Regions from separate parts of the Paenibacillus sp. OAS669 genome, predicted to be linked through region 1. Evidence: a T-box and tRNA genes for the amino acid it is inferred to sense, from the RefSeq annotation. Region 1 holds a T-box; the other holds one or more tRNA genes.
The links. A T-box is a leader RNA that pairs with one kind of tRNA and senses whether it is charged. The one in region 1 lies ahead of trpS (tryptophan--tRNA ligase), so its partner is inferred to be a tRNA-Trp.

Region 1 (10,372 bases):
CCCCGCGGTATCCCCCATTATGCCTATCTCTTGTAGTCAAAATCGAGTCTTATTGCTAAGCTAATGTTAAGATTACCGCGATTGTTCACAAGTTACCATGGATTTACTTGCTTCAAAGTATGGACTATTTTACTTTTTCAAAATGCCAAATATGGACCTTCTCAATACCTCCCTTAACCCACTCCCCGAGCCGGGACCAGTTGGTACTGTCAAAAGGATTGCGATCGTAGGCTGTCGCTTCCCGCTCTTCTGCCTGCCCTTGTCTGACCTGCTTCAGCAGCTGGTATTGCTCCTTCGACATGTCGTTCCATAATTCGACGAACAAGCCCGGTTGATCGCTTCCTTCAAAGAACTCCACATTTTCGTAAAGTGCCCGAACTTCCGTCACCCACTCTGAATAATTTGACCTGTAAGCGGGTAAGATTTGATATTCCACAAATACTTTAGACATTTTTTCACCTCGTTGCTTTATTTTGATCAATAAAATGATACACTAATAATATGCCTGCGCGCCCGTGCAGCTCAAGTTTAATAACAAAACGGGTGAAGCTGCCCTAATAGTAACGGGCATCCAACAAGAAGCCCAAGCCTATAAGAATCAGGATTTCTTCGGAAAACTCAGTGTATGCTTACGATGCAGGCTTTCCTTCGGAAAGCTCAGTGTATGCTTACGATGCAAGCTTTCCTTCGGAAAGCTCTTAGGAGGAGACAAACATCATGGACAGCGGAACACACCTAGTGATAGGATTCGGACTAGCCGGATTGGCTTACGTCGACCCTATCGTTGCAGCGGACCCTACCGTTTCCACTGCCGTACTAATTGGAACCGTACTTGGATCCCAAGCGCCGGATGCAGATACGCTGCTTCGTCTCAAAGGCAATGCCGTTTATATCAAAAATCACCGCGGGCGTTCTCACTCGCTCCCCGCGCTGCTGATTTGGACGGCGCTCATAACCTTGGGGCTTATGCTCGGATTCAGGGATCTGCCTGTATGGCACGTCGCTATGTGGGTATTCATCGCCGTAGCTTTCCACGTATTCACCGACTTGTTCAATACGTACGGTACCCAGGCCATAAGGCCCTTCTCGGAAAAATGGATTTCATGGAACATCATTCATATTTTTGATCCGGTTATTTTCATTTCCCACCTTATCGCCATCTTCATGTGGTCGGTCCATTTGGCCCGTCCGGAAGTGATTTTTCCAATTTTATACGCTGCTTTGGCTGTGTATTATATTTGGCGATCGTGGTATCATCATTACTTGGAGTCTCATTTGTACGAGAAGGATTCCCGTTACGAGAAAGGGGACCGCTATTACCTGATCCCGACCTTTCATTTGTACGTATGGCAAATCGTCAAGAAAAAAGTTAACGGTCACTTCGTTCTGGGAGAATACAAGCATAATCAGATTAAATGGATAGACACGACATCATGCGCGTCGCATCCCGCCGTCGAAGCTTCCAAACAGCATAAGGACATCGCATCCTTCCTGTACTTTTCCTCCTTCGCTTGCGCAGAATTAAGGCATCATGACTGGGGATATGAAGTGAGATGGATCGACGTGCGGTACCGGCACCGGAGACAATATCCTTTCGTTGCCGTAGTTACCATGGACAAGGAATTTCAATTTCTCGATTCCTATGTGGGCTGGCTGAGTGATTCCAGACTGGAGAAAAAATTGCGGGTCAATACGTAAGCGGCACAAGAAAGAAGCTGGGGCGTACTTGCTTCTCTCGACCTGCCAGATTCGTTAACGTTCGACAGGGCTGCTGCGACAGCCCTTTTTCTTTTCTCCCACTGAGCTTAGTCAGGCTGCATTCGGCAATTGTTCCACAAGCAACAAAATTCATCGACAAAAAAGCCCAAGGATTTCTCCTTGAGCTTCTATGATGATACGTTGTTTCGAAGCAAACCATTCTCGATTAACGGAATTGACCTGCCAGCGATTGCTCGGCGATTTGTACCAGACGACGAGTGATGTGACCACCGATCGCGCCTGTGTCACGAGTTGCCATGTAACCATAGTACCCGTCTTGTGGGATTTGAATACCCAACTCTTGCGCTACTTCGAACTTCAGTTGGTCTAAAGCTTGGTTCGCTTGAGGTACGACTAGTTGGTTGCTGCTGCGGGATTGTCCTTGTGCCATGATGATCAGCACTCCTTTCAATCTGAATGATATCTTTGATGTATTTGCAAGCTTGCAAAGTTATTATGTGACGTACACCAAAAACTATTCACTCATTTTGAAAAATGTTTTTGATTTTCAAATACTCTTGAGAAAGGCGGTGCTTTCCGCATGAACAAAGGACTAGCTCTCTTCTTCGCCATCGTAGGAGCCTTGCTTCTGGCCTGCATCAGTCTTGGACTGAGTCTCGGGAACATATGGCTCGTTATCCTCTTCACGGTCCTGTCCGTAGGCTTTATCGGCTTCGGCTTTGTCGTCAAAGCGAGAATGAGAAGACGCAACGGCAACGAAGGCTAGAGGATGAAGCCCATTTTTTCTTTTACGGTATTCAAGATTTTCTCCGCTTCCACCGAGGCGCGTTCTGCCCCTTGGCGTAAAATTTGACGAATCTCGCCGGATTTGCGGATATCGTAATATTTTTGCTGAATCGGCTCCAGATGGGCGACAACCTGCTCGGCCAGTTCTTTTTTGAACGGTCCGTAGCCTTGTCCTTCGTACTGGGCTTCGATCTCGGCAATAGACTTGTTGGAGCATTGAGCATAGATACTCATCAAGTTACTAACCTCAGGCTTGTTCTGAGGATCAAATTTCACTTCTCGGCCCGAGTCGGTTACGGCTCGGCTTATTTTTTTGCGGATGACATCCGGCGCATCGAGCATAGCGATAAAGCTGCCTTGGTTCGCGCTGCTCTTGCTCATTTTCTTCGATGCATCGTCCAGGGACATGATCCGTGCTCCAACCTTCGGAATGTAAGGCTCCGGAATGGTGAACGTATCTCCGTAGCGTTGATTGAAGCGGTGAGCCAGGTCACGGGTCAGCTCCAGATGCTGCTTCTGGTCATCGCCTACAGGCACCAGGTCGGCGTTGTACAGCAAAATGTCTGCTGCCATCAGGGAAGGATAAGTGAACAAGCCCGCTCCTACGGAATCTTTGCCGGCCGCTTTATCCTTAAACTGCGTCATTCTCTCCAGCTCGCCTATATACGTGAGCGTCGTCATCAACCATCCGAGCTCCGCGTGCTGATGCACCTGCGATTGCAAGAATACAGTTGCTTTGGCCGGATCTATGCCCGCCGCGATGTACAGGGCGGCAACGGCTTCCGATTGCTCGCGAAGCGCCGCGGGATCCTGCGGAACCGTTATCGCATGCAAATCCACAACCATAAAGTAACAGTCGTGTGTATGCTGAAGCTCCACGTAATTTTTCATCGCTCCGATATAGTTGCCCAAGGTGGGCAAACCGCTCGGCTGCATGCCGGATAATACTCTTTTCATCTTCATTTCCTCCTTGTGATTCTTGGTTACCCATGTTTGCCACGCAAAAAAGGCCCTTCCGCCGCAAGGGACGAAGGACCGTGGTGCCACCCTAATTTGCCTGATGATAGACATGTTATGCTTCTATTTCATCAAGCCTTAATCTCTTGTAACGGAGAGTACCCGGACCAGCCTAGGACCCGGAGCGCCAAGCTATCCTACGCTTGTTCTCTACTTCCGAGTCGTTCAACCGTCAGCTCAAGGACCCATTCAACGCCAGCTATCTACCGGTTCACAGCAGCCACCGGCTCTCTGAAAGACTCGTTGTCGTCTACTTGCTCCTGTCATTGCTTGTACCTGTTATGTTGAACAGTTTGCTTCTTGTTATCATAAACAAACGTTCCTTCCGTGTCAATCCTCCGGCGTCTGCACGTTATTTTCATGACAATTTTTCCGTTTCGCCTGTCCTATATACCACTCGTCCCGCATATTATATAATAATAATTATTACGAATTAGAAAGGGAGAAATGTCCATTGCAAACGACGCTCATGCGCTGGGGCACCAATATCCTTGCCCTGCTATGCATTATCATGCTTCTGCTAATTTATACTCAGAAGCAGCCGCCGGATCTCAGCTTTTTTCACAGCGCCGAAATGCAAAGCTTCAAAACGCTGTTCTTGAGCATCATCCTGGAGGCGTTCCCTTTCGTTCTGCTTGGCGTGCTGGTCTCAGCCCTCCTGCAAATGTTCGTCTCCGAGCAGACCATACGGCGCCTGGTGCCCAAAAACCCGGTCCTCGGCATCCTGTTTGCGTGCGTGGTCGGCATCATTTTTCCCTTATGCGAATGCGGAATGATCCCCGTGATCCGGCGTCTGATGAAAAAAGGAATGCCCGTCTATGTAGCTGTTGTCTTTATTCTGGTGGGGCCAATCATTAATCCCGTCGTCTACGCCTCCACCTACATGGCGTTCCGCAGCCGTCCGGAAATCGCGTATTCCCGCATGGGGCTTGCCTTTATCGTCGCTCTCGCACTCGGGCTGATCGTGAACAGGTTTATTAAAAGCGATCCGCTTCGCGGCAGTCTGTCCGCAGCCGCGGGAGGACATCATCATGAGCCGCATACGCACGGGCATGACGTCCACCATCATCACGAGCATAACGTACATAACCATGATCATGCTGCCCATAACCACGATCACCAGCACGATCATGAACCTAACGGACATCGTCATACTCACTCGCACTCCCATTCCCATTCCCATACCGGTATCACGGGCCGATTGTTCGGCGTGCTCGGCCACGCGTCGGATGAATTTTTCGATATGGGCAAATATTTGATCCTCGGCGCCATGATCACAGCCGCGATACAGACGGTCGTTTCGCGCGAAAGTCTCATGTCCATAGGCCAGGGAGACTTCCAATCCCATTTGTTTATGATGGGTCTGGCCTTTGTCCTGTCCTTGTGCTCGACCTCGGACGCTTTTGTAGCTTCCTCCTTTGCGACGACCTTCTCTGCGGGCTCGCTGCTGACCTTCCTTGTGTTTGGTCCTATGCTGGACATTAAGAGCATGCTGATGCTGCTGTCCGCTTTTAAAACAAAATTCGTGCTGAAGCTATCCGCCCTTATCATTGTTGTTGTGCTTGTATGCTCTTTGGTATTCGAACGAATATTTTTGACCTAAAAGGAGCGTGACCCTGTGAGTCCGCGATTGTTAAGTCTGCATCACCTTATTAAATCCGCGATCCTGTTCGGGTTCGCCATGTACATCGTCTATCTGGTCAAAACGGATAACATTCTGTACTACATAGCCCCCCGGATGATTGATTATGTCAAATGGTCTGCCTTAGGCTTATATGCCATTGCCATTTATCAAGTGTACCTCGGCATCAGCTCCTTATGGAGAAGGAATGCCGCCGAGTGCGACTGCGGCCATGACCATACTCCCTCTTCGTCCTTTCTCAAAAACACGGCCATTTACGGCCTGTTCGCCGTCCCGTTGTTGTTCGGCTTCCTGCTGCCGGATACGTCAATGGGAAGCAGTCTTGCCGCCAAAAAAGGGATGAACCTCAGCAGCTCCAGCAGCGTCAAGAAGGACGCCGTCAGCTCGGCTCCTGTTCCTTCGGCTTCCCCATCGGGTTCGGGCTCATCCGAAGCGGCATCTCCCGCAGCGCCGGCAAGCCCCAAATCGGAAGCCGCGGAGCCTGCGAATTCGGACGATCTGTTCCCATCGGATAAATTTACGGCACAGTATGCCAAATTCGCCAAGCAAATCTACAAATCCGATCTCATTCGTGTTAAGGAAGATCTGTACCTGGAGACATTGACTACGGTCGATTTGTATATGGATCGTTTTATCGGCAAAAAGATGGAGCTCACCGGCTTTGTCTACCGGCAGGAGGAAATGAAATCGAACCAGTTCGTCGTCGGCCGCTTCTCCGTTTCCTGCTGCTCGGCCGACGCTGCTCCGTTCGGCGTCCTCGTCGAATACGATCGGGCGGCCTCGTTCGCCGATGATTCCTGGGTTACGGTCACTGGGACCATTCAAAAAACAAAATATAACGATATGGACATTATGCTGCTCAAGGTTGAAAAAATCGCCAAAGCCGAGCCGTCCAAATCGCAGTATGTTTATCCGAATTTTGAATTTGGAACATGATGGGAAGCAAAAAGCCGGGCTTTATGAGCTCGGCTCAGTCTGTTGAGACTGGAGCTTGAAATGTAGTCAAATATTCCGGTCGGGTATGCCCCTCCAGCCGCTGTTGAAACCCGTGAAAAGTGATTAGATTTAGTGGTATTTTCACGGGTTTCAAAGGCGGACGTAAACTCCTCCGAGGCACACCCCACCTCCATATTTGCATATTTCACGCAGAAACAGGTCTCAAAACAACCTAATCCGAGCTTATTGGCTCAGTTTTTGCTTGTGTAGGGAGCTAGTAGTAACGCGGTGTCATCCGCGTTATAGCTCCTATGTTAGCGCTGTACGGCGGCACCTGACGTTGGTCAACCACATGCGTTGCATGTGCTAAGAGCACAGCCCCTCGCTTCTCTGGGTCGAAGCATTGCATCATGACAGACCGGACCTGCTTTGATACAATAAAGCATAAGTAAGCTTAGCGATACATACCACCTTTCATTCTTAAACCAAAAAGGAGTTATCCCCATGATCAAGCAAATAGACTGGCAAGGAACACCGGCCTACACCCTGGAGAACGATAAGCTGATCGTCTCGATCTGCCCTGCGCTCGGCAACAACGTATACAGCATCTGGGACAAAACTCTCGACCGCGAAATGCTTCGCGTCCCGGCTTCGCCTGCGGAATTGGAGCAGCAGCCGGTCCAATTCGGGACGCCGATCCTGATGCCGCCGAACCGCATTCGGGAAGGGCGCTTTCAATTTCATGGACAATCGTATCAATTCGATGTGAATCATGTGACCGGCAATCATATTCACGGCATGCTCCGCAGCCAGTCTTGGACGGTGGCTGATTCCGGGAGCAAAGATGGAGGCCTGTTCATCACCTCTACGATCCGCCTGGCCGATGACGCCAACGTTCAACGGCAATATCCGCATCCTTTGGAGCTGGAGGTTACCTATGTACTGGAAGGCAGCCGGCTGAACCAGGTTTTGAAGGTTCGCAACACCGGCTCGACGCCTGCCCCGTTCGGCTATGGGCTTCATACGTGGTTCCTGCTGGACGGAGAACCGGACAAGTGGAAGCTGACCTTGCCTGTCAGCGGCATCTGGCAGCTTGATGAAGCGAATCTCCCTACCGGTGAAATTACCCCGCTGGGACAATATGAGTCGCTGCGTGAAGGCGCAGCACTACAAGGTCATAACCTGGATACAGTCTTCCAGATCGGCGACAATCCTTGTCTGGCCGTCCTGTCCAAGGAAAATGTAGAGATTCGCTACAGCGGCTCCGAGCTGTTCAAGCAATGGGTCATTTATACCAAAGGGGAAGCTCATGATTTCATCTGTCTGGAGCCTTACACATGGGTTACGAATGCGCCGAATATCGACCTCCCTGCCGACATCACCGGCTTGCGCGGGATCGAGCCTGGCGCAGCCCTGGAGCTAGAAGTGACTCTCGAAGTCATTTACAAATAGACACCTCCACAAATCGACCCTCGCAGTGAACCGCAATTTATAAATGCTGATGTTAAAGATAAAGAGACAGTGACCTGGAAGCAGAATCCTGCTTAAGGCACCGTCTCTTTTTTCAACACAACGTCACTGCTTCCCTACCTCGATAATGTATTTATCCCCTTTTTCCCCCGCCTCTCTCAAGACGGTATTGATGTCCTTGTTCTCAGTAACCATGGACTTGGCGGCTTCCTTCAGGAAGGAATACATTTTGGTATCATATTGGGTAGCTTCCGGAAGAGGAGCTGGCTTCGCGGCGAAAATACCGGCCAAATTTTTCCCCTCATACAGCTTGGTGTCGCTCGAGAACTGCTTTTTCAAATTAGCATCCTTGAGAATCGTAAGTCGAATCCCTTTATTCATCGACTTTTGCACGTCTTCGTTGATCAAAGTTTGAATGGCCGCGAAGGCAGCGTCTTTATTTTTGCTGGTTGGTGTGATCATTGCCATATGAAAGTCGATTTCCCGTCCAAGTCCGGGCTTATCGTCAAAGGAAGGGAACGATACGATATCCCAGTTGAAATCCTTACCCGCCTCCTTCAGCTGCGGCAGCCGGGTCGTTAAGTTGGCGATCCAATACGGGTACATAGCCAGCTTCTGATCCTTCAGGAAATAATCGATGCCGTACGTATACTTCTTATTGCCGTCAACGATTCCCGGAATTTGATACAGCTGGTCGTATAAGCCGAACACTTTTTTATAAGGATCACCGGTAAGTACCGTCTTCTCCTGCTTCTCATCGACGACCGGAAGCGAATAGGCGCGGCTTAGCACCTGCGGATCTCCCATATCCAGACCGACATACTGAGTCCCCTGCTCGAATCGGGTTACTTTGCGCGCAAGCTCAATCACTTCGTTCCATGTCATGTTATCCTTAGGATAAGGAATCGCAAATTTATCGAAAATATCTTTGTTGTAAGCCATGACCCCATAATTCATGGCGTAAGGTATGCCATAGATCTCGCCTTTAGGACCGAACTTTTTGAGCAAATTGACCGCTTCCGGCTCCAGCACGTTGAAATCGACATTTTGCTGCTTGATTCGGTCGCTCAGATCAATACCCAGATTTTGCTTCAGCAAATCATGTAAATAATAATTGCTCGTTAAAATGACATCAGGCAGCTGGTCCGCCGTAATGAGCTTATCCAAAGAGCTGCCCGATACCAGCTGCACGTCGATGTTCGGGTATTTCGCCTTAACCGGCTTCGTCACGAGCGATTCCAAATCGGCGTCGCTTAATATCCCAGCATTATGATTATAAAAGGTTAAGGTAACCGGCTCATTATTATACACATTTTGGCTATTACCTGAATTTTTCGACTCATTGCCTCCGCATCCGGAAAGCAGCAAAACCATGACCAAACCTAACCCTGCACATCCTCGAACTTTGTTCCTCATTCTTATTCAGAGCCCCCCATTTTGTCCATTTTACAAGGAATCAACACCATATATTGCCTGGATGAAATTATCGGCTGACCTCCTCATGCTAACCTACATTGCCAACCATTGGAATGATCAATATAATTAAAACATGAACTATCGTGTCATTTCGTTGTATGGGGGAGCCAATGGAAAAAACAGTCCTTTTATGCGGGTATTCTTATCATCTTCAGAGGGTGAAACGAGGGGATAAGCGATTCGGTTTGGACAGCTATCTGCTTCGTCTTCAGACGGAGGGAACAAGCAGGGCGGAGATTGAGGGGGAAGATGTCAAGATGGAACCGGGGGACCTCATTCTGCTGAAGCCCGGGTCTTCTTATCAGCTTGAGGTTGATACAACGAACGGCAGCGGGGATTACTACCTGTTCTGTCATGGGGAGTGGATGGATGAATGGTGGAGCCGTTACCCCAAGCCGATCAAGTCCCGCATAAAAATCGGCGAAGCCGTCCTTCACCCATGGAGACAGATTATTAAGGAAACGCGGCGCTTGAACGAAGAGAACCAGGAATTAACCGACTATTTGCTTCGGGTACTCTGCCTTTCCATTGACCGTGCCGTCACAGACACCAGCGCATCCTACAGCAGAGCCGTAACTGCCTTAAAAATGAAGCAATACATCGAAGAGCATGCCCACCAAGCCTTTAAAGTTGAGGATGTTGCCCGGCATGCCTGCTTAAGTGTTTCACGGGCCTCCCATTTCTTTAAGGAATGCTATGGGAAAACTATGGTGGAATACGCTTTGGAATATCGTCTGGCTACAGCTTTGGAACGCATGAGACATACCGGAATGTCGATGGAAAGCATCGCGGAGAGCTGCGGATTTGGAAGCTATACGTACTTTCATCGGGTATTCAAAAGCAAATTCGGTCTGTCCCCGTCCCATTTCCGCAAGCTTGAAAAGTCCTTCCGGTAAATATGTGGCTGCGCTGTCATCCCGGCAAACAATCACGATGAAGCCGCTTCCCGCTCCATCGTGATCTTCCGGCGAGGTTACCGCCTTCCCAATCCCATCAGCCAGCCTTCGGGTACACTGGCTTCCCATTCCTGCGGCTGTTCGAGACCCATGGCTCTGCATACGACGGCGGCCGTATCCATAAGCCCCAGCTCTGGAGGTACCTTGGAGCCAGCTTCAATCCCTGGGCCCGAGCAAGTCCAGAACACGGTTTTATCCAGCGGATCATCGCTGCCATGGCCCTTGGGATTGACTCCGCCGCCTCCGTGATCCGTCGTGATCACAACGAGGCCATCCTCCGCCCAGCCTGCCTCCTCCACCGCATCGAGCAGAATACCGGTGAACCGGTCCGTCTCCGTTATAGCCTCCAAATAATCCGATGTGCCATAGC
Region 2 (10,372 bases), on a different contig from region 1:
CCGGTCTCCAACGGCTTCCCCATATATTCGATCACAATAGGCTTTCCTACATTTAACGACAACAGCTGCATACCGTAAATCTCCTCTCCGTACCAACCCTTATGCCTCAAAAAAACAGATATTTCTTACTACTATAAATGAAAATGCTTCTCATCGCTATACATTCCTTCACGGTTACCGTTTAATGCCATTCAGGTAGGGATAAAATAGGTAGAAGAATCTATTTTATGGAGGGGCTTGCAGCATGATTGAGAAGGGGAGAATCTCCTCATTCCAGATGGCGATCGTCATGTATCCTACCATCATATCCACATCGCTTCTCTCCGTTCCCTCTATTACCGCTAAATACGCAGATAAAGATTTATGGATAGCCCCTATTTGGGCTTCGTTGGTCGGCTTCCTGCTCGTTTATGTCCTGTTTCGGCTTCACAAGCTGTATCCGGGTCAAACCTTCATGGAATACAGCGTCTCCATCCTCGGGATCACCATGGGAAAGCTGCTGGGATTCATCTATATCGTCTTTTACTTCATCAATGTCGGAATCATGATTAGAGAGTACGGCGAATTTATCATGGACGCCTTTTTGCGGCAGACCCCGATCATCGTCGTCATGAGCAGCATGGTCATCGTATGCGCGTTTGCCGTTCGCAGCGGACTGGAAGTGCTGGGCCGGGTGGCTCAATTCTTCGTCCCGATCGTGGTCATTCTGCTATTTCTTATTTTTTCCTTGGCCATGCCGGACCTTAATCCGAAAAATATGCTGCCTATATTTGAAAACGGCATTACACCTTCCCTCAAGGCGGCTGTCCCGACACAAACCTGGTATAGCGAGTTTTTCGATCTTGGTCTGCTGATCCCCTTTTTGTCCGACCGCGAAAAAGGCTTGAAGTGGGGAATGATTTCCGTATTGGCTGTAATGATATCTATGGTGCTTTGCGGCATCATCAGCTTACTGCTGCTTGGAGACATTGTTGGTAGCTTCAGCTATCCCGTTATGCTTGCAGCTCGTTACATCAGCCTGGCTGACTTCCTGGAGCATTTGGAAGCCACGGCTATGGCCGTCTGGGTGCTCGCGATGTTTATCAAAATTTCACTTGTCTATTATGTGCTGGTCTTAATGGTCAGCCAGTGGTTTCAGCTGCCGGGCTACCGTTCGATTGTCTTTACAGTCGGCTATATGCTGGTTGTATACAGCAAGTGGGTCGCTTCCAGCCGGGAAGTGTTGAACCATATGCTGTCAACATCCCTTGTTTTCTTCTATACCACCATTCAGGTGGTCATTCCCGTTCTGCTGCTCATGATTGCCCTTGTCCGTAAGAAATGGGGCAAGCCCAAAGAACCGGTCAACGGGTTGGGGACTACGGCAGCGTCAGAGAAAAGCTAAGCATGCTCAGGATAGTCTATTTTTGCTGACCCAGGCGTCATTGTCATAACCGCGTACCTCCCAATAACCCATATGCTCCTTATCGATCAGTTCGATAGCCTGGAGCCATTTTACCGATTTATAAGCATACATTTGCGGTACAATCAGACGAACCGGGCCTCCCAGCTTTTGTGGAATCGGCTTTCCGTCCATAAGCACGGCTACCATGACATCCTCCATGCGCGCCTGCTCCAATGACAGGCAATCCGTGTATACTTTGTCTCCCGAATACATTTTCACAAAACGCCCCGTGCTCTTGACATTCACCATGTCGAGCAGCTCGGACAGAGGGATGCCTTCCCAGGTAACTTTATAGACGGACCAGCCGGTTACACAGTGAAAATCGCTGACCTGCACTTTCCGCTTAAGCTTCAGAAGCTCTTCCCAGCTCCAGGATTGGGGCTTTTCCACTAATCCCGCTACCGTGAAGCTCCAATGATCGCTAGAGAAGGCGGGGATTTCTGTGACGGTATAGATTCTGAATTGGCCTTGGCCGCCGCCTCCAAGCGGAGGATTCGATTCAGGCAGCGCTTCCGGTACCGGGAGCATCCGATTCGCATCCTCTCCTGCCAGCTTCTCCAGTTCCGTTCCTCCATTATCCGCTGCGGTCTTGATCCAACGGTAAAAGGACGGTCCAACCCCGAATACAACGGCCAAACCGACAAGCCATCGGATAAAAGCGGAGCGTGAAATGGGCGCCTTCTGCCAATATCGGATTCGCTCCTGAGGATCATCCGCCGCGGCTCCAGCTCTCCCCGTTCCCGTGGAAGCTGCTCCGTCTTGTAAGTTCGCGCTGATGGCCTCCCGCTTCTCCTCGCGCTTCATTGCCTTCAACCACCGGCTCCTTGAGATGGAGTGATAGATTGCATAGGGAATGCCTAACCATGTAAACAGGTCATGCAGAACAAGCGCCGTATTGCTCCATACAGGAGAGAGGCTTCGGAACTGCCACAGCAGGATCCCCGTCACACTCCATCCGGCAAGCAAAAGGAGTACGATGAATAAATTCCAGCGCTGATTTATTTTTTGCGAGATTTGCTTCCAATGTTTTGGAATATGGCGCGAATACATCAAAATAATGACGATGGATAGAAGGCCTAACCCAATATGTAACTGCTTAAGAAATACTCGAAAAGCTCCCAAATCTCCCCGGATCGAAGGAATATACAGGATAATCCCCGTTATGGCCAGTAACACGATCAGCCATGCATTCCAGGCATGAAGCCGTTTCAGCTTTTTTCCGAACGGTTCCTTCAACCAGCTTCTCCAAGCATCCATCTTCGCACTCTCCTTATTTAGAGACGCATCCGGCTCCTTTTTTACTTCTATTTTCCTATTGTAGCATATCGCTCTCCGGCATCTAAGAGGTCCGGCAAGTCTCCATGGCAAAATAACGAAAAAAGCATGAACCTGCGCCATCGGCGTATGCTGCATGCTTTCCTTTGGATATTCGAGTTTTTTTATTGTTTATAACTCATAATGATGCCTGCCGTCTCCTCTATCGCCTTATCGGTTACATTGATGATCGGGCACCCTACCTGTTTCATCAGCTTTTGCGCATAATCCAGCTCTTCCATAATACGCTCCATTGCCGCATATTTTGCCCCAAACGGCAGACCGACGGCTCTCAGACGTTCCGTACGGATCTTCAACAGCTTGTCCGCATCCATAATAAGGCCGACAATCCGGTTGCCCGGCAGCAGGAATAGCTCCTTAGGCGGCTTTACTTCAGGCACAAGCGGCAGGTTGGATACTTTGAGTCCCTTATGCGCCAAAAAGATGCTGAGCGGCGTCTTCGACGTGCGTGAAACGCCAATCAGGACGATATCCGCCTTTAACAGGGAGCTCGTGTCTCTGCCGTCATCGCATTTTACGGCAAACTCAATCGCATCCACCCGTTTGAAATAGTCGTCGTCCAGCTCATGCAGCAGTCCCGGCTTACGCTTGGGAGAATCGTTGAACGTATCGATGAACGCCTGCATCATCGGCCCCATAATATCCACGGCACGAACACCCAGGCGGATCGCTTCCTCCCTCATCATTTCGCGAAGCTCCGGCTGAACGAGCGTATAAGCGACAAAGCCGCCGCGTTTGGCAGCCTCCTCCATAATCGCGCGAATTTCATCCTCATGTTTTATGTGACCGATCCGCTTGGTCTTAACCTGCTGGGCATCAAATTGCCGCATGGTCGCCTTGACAACCGCTTCGGCGGTCTCCCCAACCGAGTCGGAGCAAATCGTGATCTCATAATGCTGGTCGTCTTTCATCATCCGGTTCTTCTCCTTTATTATTGTCTCACACGTTTCCATCCATTTTCCGTATCCTCACGGCTCGGTCGCCAGCTCCAGCAGCAGCTGCGTCATGATCGTTTTGGTGACCCGGCCTACTACATCCCATCTGGACCGGCCATGCGTCGTATCCTGCTTGGATTTAACAACCACTGGAAGGCTATCCACCTGATGGAGAATCATTTTACGGGCTGCGTCAATCACCGTATCTTCGGGGCTAACGTGAACCACGTTCGGCTCCCGGGTCATGACCATACTAACCGGCATGGATGCGGCGGCGGTATTGCCAAGTGTAAACTTTAACAAGTCTTTTCGGGAAATGACGCCGGATAAACAGCTCTCCTCGTCGACGACGATCAAGCTCCCCACATTTTCCATAAAAAGCGAGACGACCGCATCATGAACGGACGCATTCTCCCTTACGATGACGGGCATGGACTGTACATCTTTTACTTTAAGTGACTGAAGCCTACGGGAAGCCTGACTTCCCGAGGACATTGCGGAGCCCGGAGAATAACCTACCTTGGGCTTCGCATCGACGTAACCGAGCATAACAAGCAATGCCAAGTCGGAGCGGAGGGTAGGCCGGCTTAGTCCGAGCATTTCCGCTATCTGCTCGCCCGTAATCGGCGCATGCTGTTTAACCAATTCTACGATTTGTAATTGGCGGGCTGTCAGTTCGATGTTCATAACCTCCTGTCTTTATTTCGAGCATGTCATATTACATGCATTGTACCAAATATTGAGCTGAACTTATATATAAATACATTTATATCTCATAATAAGCTCAAAACGACCGAATGGTTAAGCAAAACAGAAAATATATTGCACGTTTTATCACTAATTATTATACTATATTTATCAATCATTGTATCCTATTTAAACTACAGATGATACGCTAGAAAAAAATCGGATTTGGGGGCTATGTACATGGAAAGAGAACTGGCACTGGAAATTGTTCGCGTCACCGAGCTTGCAGCCTTGTCTGCAGCACAATGGATGGGCCGCGGCGACAAAATTCAAGCGGACGGAGCTGCTACCTCCGCCATGCGGACGATGTTCGATTCCGTTTCCGTTCAAGGCACGGTCGTCATTGGGGAAGGCGAGATGGATGAAGCCCCTATGCTGTATATCGGTGAGAAGGTCGGTAACGGTCAGGGCCCGGAGGTCGACGTTGCGGTCGATCCGCTGGAAGGCACGGAGCTTGTGGCCAAAGGGCTGAATAATGCCTTGGCGGTAATTGCTATTGCAAATAAAGGCTGCTTGCTGCATGCCCCCGACATGTATATGGAAAAGCTGGCCGTAGGTCCGGCATTGGCAGGGAAGCTGCATCTCAGCGATCCGCTTGAACTGACGCTTCAAAAAGCGGCCGAGCATCTGGATAAGCCTTTAAGCAACCTGACCGTCATGATTCTCGATCGGGAACGCCATCAAGAAATGATCCAAACCCTTCGCCGCGTCGGAGTACGTATCAAGCTGCTTAGCGATGGCGATGTAGCCGGTGCTATGGCCCCGGCTTTGTCCGAGTCCGGCATTGATCTATATGTAGGCTCCGGAGGCGCTCCGGAAGGCGTTCTGGCTGCTGCTGCCCTTTGCTGCCTCGGTGGAGAGCTTCAGGGAAGACTTATGCCGTCTAACGATGAAGAGTTCAAGCGTTGTCTTGATATGGGAATGGACGATCCTTTAAAGCTGTTGACCATGAAGGATATGGTCGGTACAGAGGATGTTATTTTTGCGGCTACAGGCATTACCCCTGGAGAATTTCTAGGCGGTGTTCAATATTTGGCCAATCAGCGTGCGGAGACTCATTCCATCGTTATGCGTGCCCGAACCAAGACCGTTCGATTTATTCGTTCCATTCATTATTTACCTAATAAACCTCAGATTGTGACTTCATTATAAAGACATATACAGCCCATCTTCTCTTGTATGGTACAATTAAGGACACAAAACATAAATGCGGGAGAAGATTAATGATGGAAATCTTATTTTACACTGCTGTAGGCTTGCTTGCAGCTACATTCGGGAGCCTTGTAGGCTTGGGCGGGGGCGTAATCATCGTCCCGGCTCTGGTGTACCTGGGTCCTGTTTTTGTTGGCCAGCCCATATCGGTCGCAACGGCTGTAGGGACTTCGTTGGCCGTCCTTATCTTCACGGCACTCTCCTCGACCTTGACCTTTTTCAAACAGAAACGGGTGGATTTCAAAAGCGGCTGGTTGTATTTGATTACCTGCGGTCCCGGTGCCATGCTTGGCTCCTATACGACCCAATTCGTTAACGCCAAATCGTTTCAGCTTAGCTTTGGCATCTTCATGCTTTGCATGGCTACTCTCCTTGTCTTGCGAGACTATATGAAGCCATTGAATATCCGCTGGCGCATTCAAAGGTCGTTCACCGACTCTCAGGGCCAGGTCCATGAATATGGCTACGGGTTCGTCCCTGCTCTGATTATCGGATTGGCTGTCGGCTTTATCTCCGGCTTGTTCGGTATTGGAGGGGGCTCCTTGTTCGTACCGGCAATGGTCATTATTTTCCGTTATCCGCCGCATATAGCCACTGCCACTTCCATGTTCGTCATTTTCCTATCCTCTATTATGGGCTCCTTCACTCATCTAAGCTTGGGGGAAATTGACGGCTGGATGGTGCTGGGTCTAGCACCAAGCGCGCTGATTGGCGGTTGGCTCGGGGCCAAGATCGCAAGCAAGCTCAGCAGCAAAAAGCTGCTATGGGTCCTGCGAGTTACTTTCTTTATCGTCGCCATCAAAATGATATGGGAAGGAATATAACGGGAGCATAAACGGAATTTCTTGCTGAGGATAATCTCTCCCCCTTTCGCGAAAACTAACGGCAACTTTGTGCAAGGGGGAGCCTATATGAAACCAGTTTTGTTCAAAACGACCTTATTTGTATCCATAGCTTCTTTGTGTTTATCGGGATGTATGGTTCAGGAGGAGAAATCGGTTCCCAATCCGATCGTACATACTTCCGATCCTCTGCAGAATCAACCGGATTTGATGCATAAACTTTCGGTATCCGCGGCTCCAACGCCTGTGCCGCCAAAAGCAGCCACCGATCCGCAGAAGGCAGTACAGCCGTCACCCTCACCTAAGCCGGAGGCCCAGCCGGTGCCTCAAGCTCAGCAACAGGTCCAACAGCCGTCTCAGCAGTCGACACCGGCACCCCAAAAAACAAATAAAAAAATCCCAAGACAAGCTGAGGGAGCTCCTGCTTCCACCGCGTCCAAAAAATCTGTATCCGCAAATCGTCTTACCTTAAGCCAGCTTGTCAAAAAGTATCCTGACCTTCTGTTATTAAAAGGGTCGCCGAATTCCAAGCAAGTAGCACTTACCTTTGATGACGCGCCTGATACCCGGTATACGATTCAAGTCTTGGATATCTTGAAACAATATAATGTCAAAGCGACATTTTTTGTAGTCGGGCGGCTTGCCGAAAAGCACCCATCCGTTGTTAAGCGAATGCATAGGGAAGGCCATGTTATTGGCAACCATACCTATAATCATGCTTTATTAACCAAGCTAACGGACGAACAATTTCAAAATCAAATAGCCAAAACGCAAAAAGTCGTTAAGAATGCCGTCGGCTACACGCCGAGACTCATCCGCCCTCCTTACGGAGAAATAACCGAAAGCCAATTGCTGTGGGCATCCAATCATCATTATAAAATCGTGAACTGGAATGTCGACTCCCGTGATTGGAAGCAGCTGAGCCAGGCCGAGGTGACAGCCAACGTTTTAAATCATGCCGGGGCCGGATCCATTATTTTGCAGCATTCCGGTGGCGGGCCTAACCAGAATCTCTCTGGTACCGTCGCAGCGCTTCCGACGATCATCGAATCCCTTCAATCCAAGGGGTATCGATTAGTTACACTGCCAGAGCTGCTTAAAGTATCCAAACAGCTGTAATCCATCACTTTGCACATAAAAAACAGCCTTCAGACTCCTATAAGGAAACTGAAGGCTTTTATTATAAGCTTAAGACCAGCGGGAACGGCTACTTACGATCGTCCAGCAGCTTTTGCTGTGCCATACGTATCATCTCTTTCACCATGGAACCTCCTATACGGCCGCCAATCTTGCCCGCCTGCTCCGTCGTTAAACGTCCGTTACCACCATCCGAAAGAGGAATGCCCAATGTTTTGGCCACCTCATATTTAACCTCTTCCGGCTTATTCATATTCACCGGGAAGCCTTCCCTACGCATGACTTCGCCTTTAAATTGCTCCATTCCTTGGGAAGCCTGAGGAACCAATAACCTGTTGTTGCTCCTTCTTCTTGCCATATCGCTTCTCCTTTCTGTTGTTGGTATGTATAGAATAAGCCTAAACAAGCGGTACTATACTTACATAAAATAAAGATCAGCCGCCAACAATAAATAAGCCTGGATTAATGCGTCAAGGAGGAGAAAGCTGACATGAGCCATCTATCAGAAATTATTGATAACCATACGAACCTGGACGGGTTATTCGCTATTATCAAGCATTATGGCGTTAGTGCTGAATTTGTTACGGATGCCCTTGTCCAACGTTTCGAGCAAATTCAAAAGGAAGATAGTAGCGCGGCGAATACGGAAGAGGAGAAAGCATACTGCGAGGAAATTCTAGACTCCTTGAATCAGTACTTTGCACGTCTGTGAAGATGGATGAATTGCATTGAAGCTATCTCGTATTTTAAAAATATAAAAAGACCATCAGATACAATATCTAATGGTCTTTTTATATGCCGGTGAAGGGACTCGAACCCCCACGGTTTCCCTCACGATTTTGAGTCGCGCGCGTCTGCCAATTCCGCCACACCGGCTAGTATGGCGTGCCCTGAGAGATTCGAACTCCCGACCTTTTGATTCGTAGTCAAACGCTCTATCCAGCTGAGCTAAGGGCACATATATGAAATTATAACTGGTGCCGAAGACCAGACTTGAACTGGTACGGTAGTCACCTACCGCAGGATTTTAAGTCCTGTGCGTCTGCCGATTCCGCCACTCCGGCGTAAAAGAATGGAGGCGCCACCCAGACTCGAACTGGGGGTAAAGCTTTTGCAGAGCTCTGCCTTACCACTTGGCTATGGCGCCTCATTATGGAGCGGAAGACGGGAATCGAACCCGCGACCCTCGCCTTGGCAAGGCGATGCTCTACCGCTGAGCCACTTCCGCATATAAGAAACTGGGGATCTAGGATTCGAACCTAGGCATGACGGAGTCAAAGTCCGTTGCCTTACCGCTTGGCTAATCCCCAATACTGTAATAATGGGGCGATCGATGGGACTTGAACCCACGAGTGCTGGAGCCACAATCCAGTGCGTTAACCCCTTCGCCACGACCGCCATGATATGAAATTGGCAGGGGCAGCAGGAATCGAACCCACACCAAAGGTTTTGGAGACCTTTGTTCTACCTTTAAACTATGCCCCTATGAAAATGGTGGAGGCTGATGGATTCGAACCACCGAACTCAATGAGAACAGATTTACAGTCTGCTGCGTTTGGCCACTTCGCTAAGCCTCCATATTCAATTGCTTGCTTCTTGATGAAGCAATGGTGCCGTCGAGAGGACTTGAACCCCCAACCTACTGATTACAAGTCAGTTGCTCTACCAATTGAGCTACAACGGCATATTAATTACTTACATGGTGGCTCGGGACGGAATCGAACCGCCGACACGAGGATTTTCAGTCCTCTGCTCTACCGACTGAGCTACCGAGCCTCGATATTACATTGAATATGAATGGCGGAGCCGACGGGATTCGAACCCGCGGTCTCCTGCGTGACAGGCAGGCATGTTAGGCCTCTACACCACGGCTCCACACTAGGTATTTTTTGGTTGCGGGGGCAGGATTTGAACCTGCGGCCTTCGGGTTATGAGCCCGACGAGCTACCGGGCTGCTCCACCCCGCGTCGTTAGTTACATATGGTGGAGGCTGACGGGATCGAACCGCCGACCCTCTGCTTGTAAGGCAGATGCTCTCCCAGCTGAGCTAAGCCTCCATATGTATGAGTTATATTGGTGACCCGTAGGGGATTCGAACCCCTGTTACCTCCGTGAAAGGGAGGTGTCTTAACCCCTTGACCAACGGGCCTTACTGCTACGGAGAGAGAGGGATTCGAACCCTCGAGACGCTTGTGACGCCTACACGATTTCCAATCGTGCTCCTTCGGCCAACTCGGACACCTCTCCATATGGCTCCCCGAACAGGACTCGAACCTGTGACAACTCGATTAACAGTCGAGTGCTCTACCAACTGAGCTATCAGGGAATAATGTTACTTCAGAGTATCAAATTGCACCCTGAAAACTAGATACGAAATGCATGCGTATTGTTGAGCAATTTGTGTTTCGGGGCTCCCCGCAAAGTAATCGGCATAAGCTACAACGCTTTGCTTCACTTTGTGGGGACTCTAGGTTAAGCCCTCGACCGATTAGTATTCGTCAGCTCCACACGTTGCCGTGCTTCCACCCCGAACCTATCTACCTCGTCGTCTTCAAGGGGTCTTACATACTGGGAAATCTCATCTTGAGGGGGGCTTCACGCTTAGATGCTTTCAGCGCTTATCCCGTCCGTACGTAGCTATCCAGCCGTGCTCCTGGCGGAACAACTGGTACACCAGCGGTACGTCCATCCCGGTCCTCTCGTACTAAGGACAGCTCCTC

Region 2: it encodes a tRNA-Trp, which carries the amino acid that the T-box ahead of trpS (tryptophan--tRNA ligase) is inferred to sense. The anticodon was not compared.

What each region holds. Positions count from the first base shown of each region.
Region 1 covers NZ_JADBDR010000008.1:108,463-118,834, reverse strand. The annotation lists gene GGC63_RS18755 (hypothetical protein) at 125-451, opposite strand; gene GGC63_RS18750 (metal-dependent hydrolase) at 718-1,698, shown strand; gene GGC63_RS18745 (alpha/beta-type small acid-soluble spore protein) at 1,925-2,149, opposite strand; gene GGC63_RS18740 (DUF5325 family protein) at 2,300-2,485, shown strand; gene trpS (tryptophan--tRNA ligase) at 2,482-3,462, opposite strand; T-box leader at 3,526-3,798, opposite strand; gene GGC63_RS18730 (permease) at 3,977-5,125, shown strand; gene GGC63_RS18725 (TIGR03943 family putative permease subunit) at 5,141-6,100, shown strand; gene GGC63_RS18720 (aldose 1-epimerase) at 6,605-7,552, shown strand; gene GGC63_RS18715 (ABC transporter substrate-binding protein) at 7,676-8,986, opposite strand; gene GGC63_RS18710 (AraC family transcriptional regulator) at 9,157-9,942, shown strand; gene GGC63_RS18705 (alkaline phosphatase family protein) at 10,020-10,372, opposite strand, start outside.
Region 2 covers NZ_JADBDR010000003.1:427-10,798, reverse strand. The annotation lists gene GGC63_RS08050 (MOSC domain-containing protein) at 1-71, opposite strand, end outside; gene GGC63_RS08045 (GerAB/ArcD/ProY family transporter) at 245-1,384, shown strand; gene GGC63_RS08040 (molybdopterin-dependent oxidoreductase) at 1,391-2,701, opposite strand; gene GGC63_RS08035 (pyruvate, water dikinase regulatory protein) at 2,884-3,690, opposite strand; gene GGC63_RS08030 (helix-turn-helix transcriptional regulator) at 3,748-4,401, opposite strand; gene glpX (class II fructose-bisphosphatase) at 4,642-5,613, shown strand; gene GGC63_RS08020 (sulfite exporter TauE/SafE family protein) at 5,688-6,497, shown strand; gene GGC63_RS08015 (polysaccharide deacetylase family protein) at 6,585-7,634, shown strand; gene GGC63_RS08010 (alpha/beta-type small acid-soluble spore protein) at 7,723-8,010, opposite strand; gene GGC63_RS08005 (hypothetical protein) at 8,143-8,364, shown strand; tRNA gene GGC63_RS08000 (tRNA-Leu) at 8,449-8,528, opposite strand; tRNA gene GGC63_RS07995 (tRNA-Arg) at 8,534-8,610, opposite strand; tRNA gene GGC63_RS07990 (tRNA-Leu) at 8,628-8,716, opposite strand; tRNA gene GGC63_RS07985 (tRNA-Cys) at 8,726-8,799, opposite strand; tRNA gene GGC63_RS07980 (tRNA-Gly) at 8,806-8,880, opposite strand; tRNA gene GGC63_RS07975 (tRNA-Gln) at 8,891-8,962, opposite strand; tRNA gene GGC63_RS07970 (tRNA-His) at 8,975-9,050, opposite strand; tRNA gene GGC63_RS07965 (tRNA-Trp) at 9,064-9,137, opposite strand; tRNA gene GGC63_RS07960 (tRNA-Tyr) at 9,145-9,229, opposite strand; tRNA gene GGC63_RS07955 (tRNA-Thr) at 9,261-9,336, opposite strand; tRNA gene GGC63_RS07950 (tRNA-Phe) at 9,353-9,428, opposite strand; tRNA gene GGC63_RS07945 (tRNA-Asp) at 9,451-9,527, opposite strand; tRNA gene GGC63_RS07940 (tRNA-Met) at 9,543-9,619, opposite strand; tRNA gene GGC63_RS07935 (tRNA-Val) at 9,634-9,709, opposite strand; tRNA gene GGC63_RS07930 (tRNA-Glu) at 9,727-9,801, opposite strand; tRNA gene GGC63_RS07925 (tRNA-Ser) at 9,811-9,899, opposite strand; tRNA gene GGC63_RS07920 (tRNA-Asn) at 9,903-9,978, opposite strand; partial or broken rRNA gene GGC63_RS07915 (23S ribosomal RNA) at 10,121-10,372, opposite strand, start outside.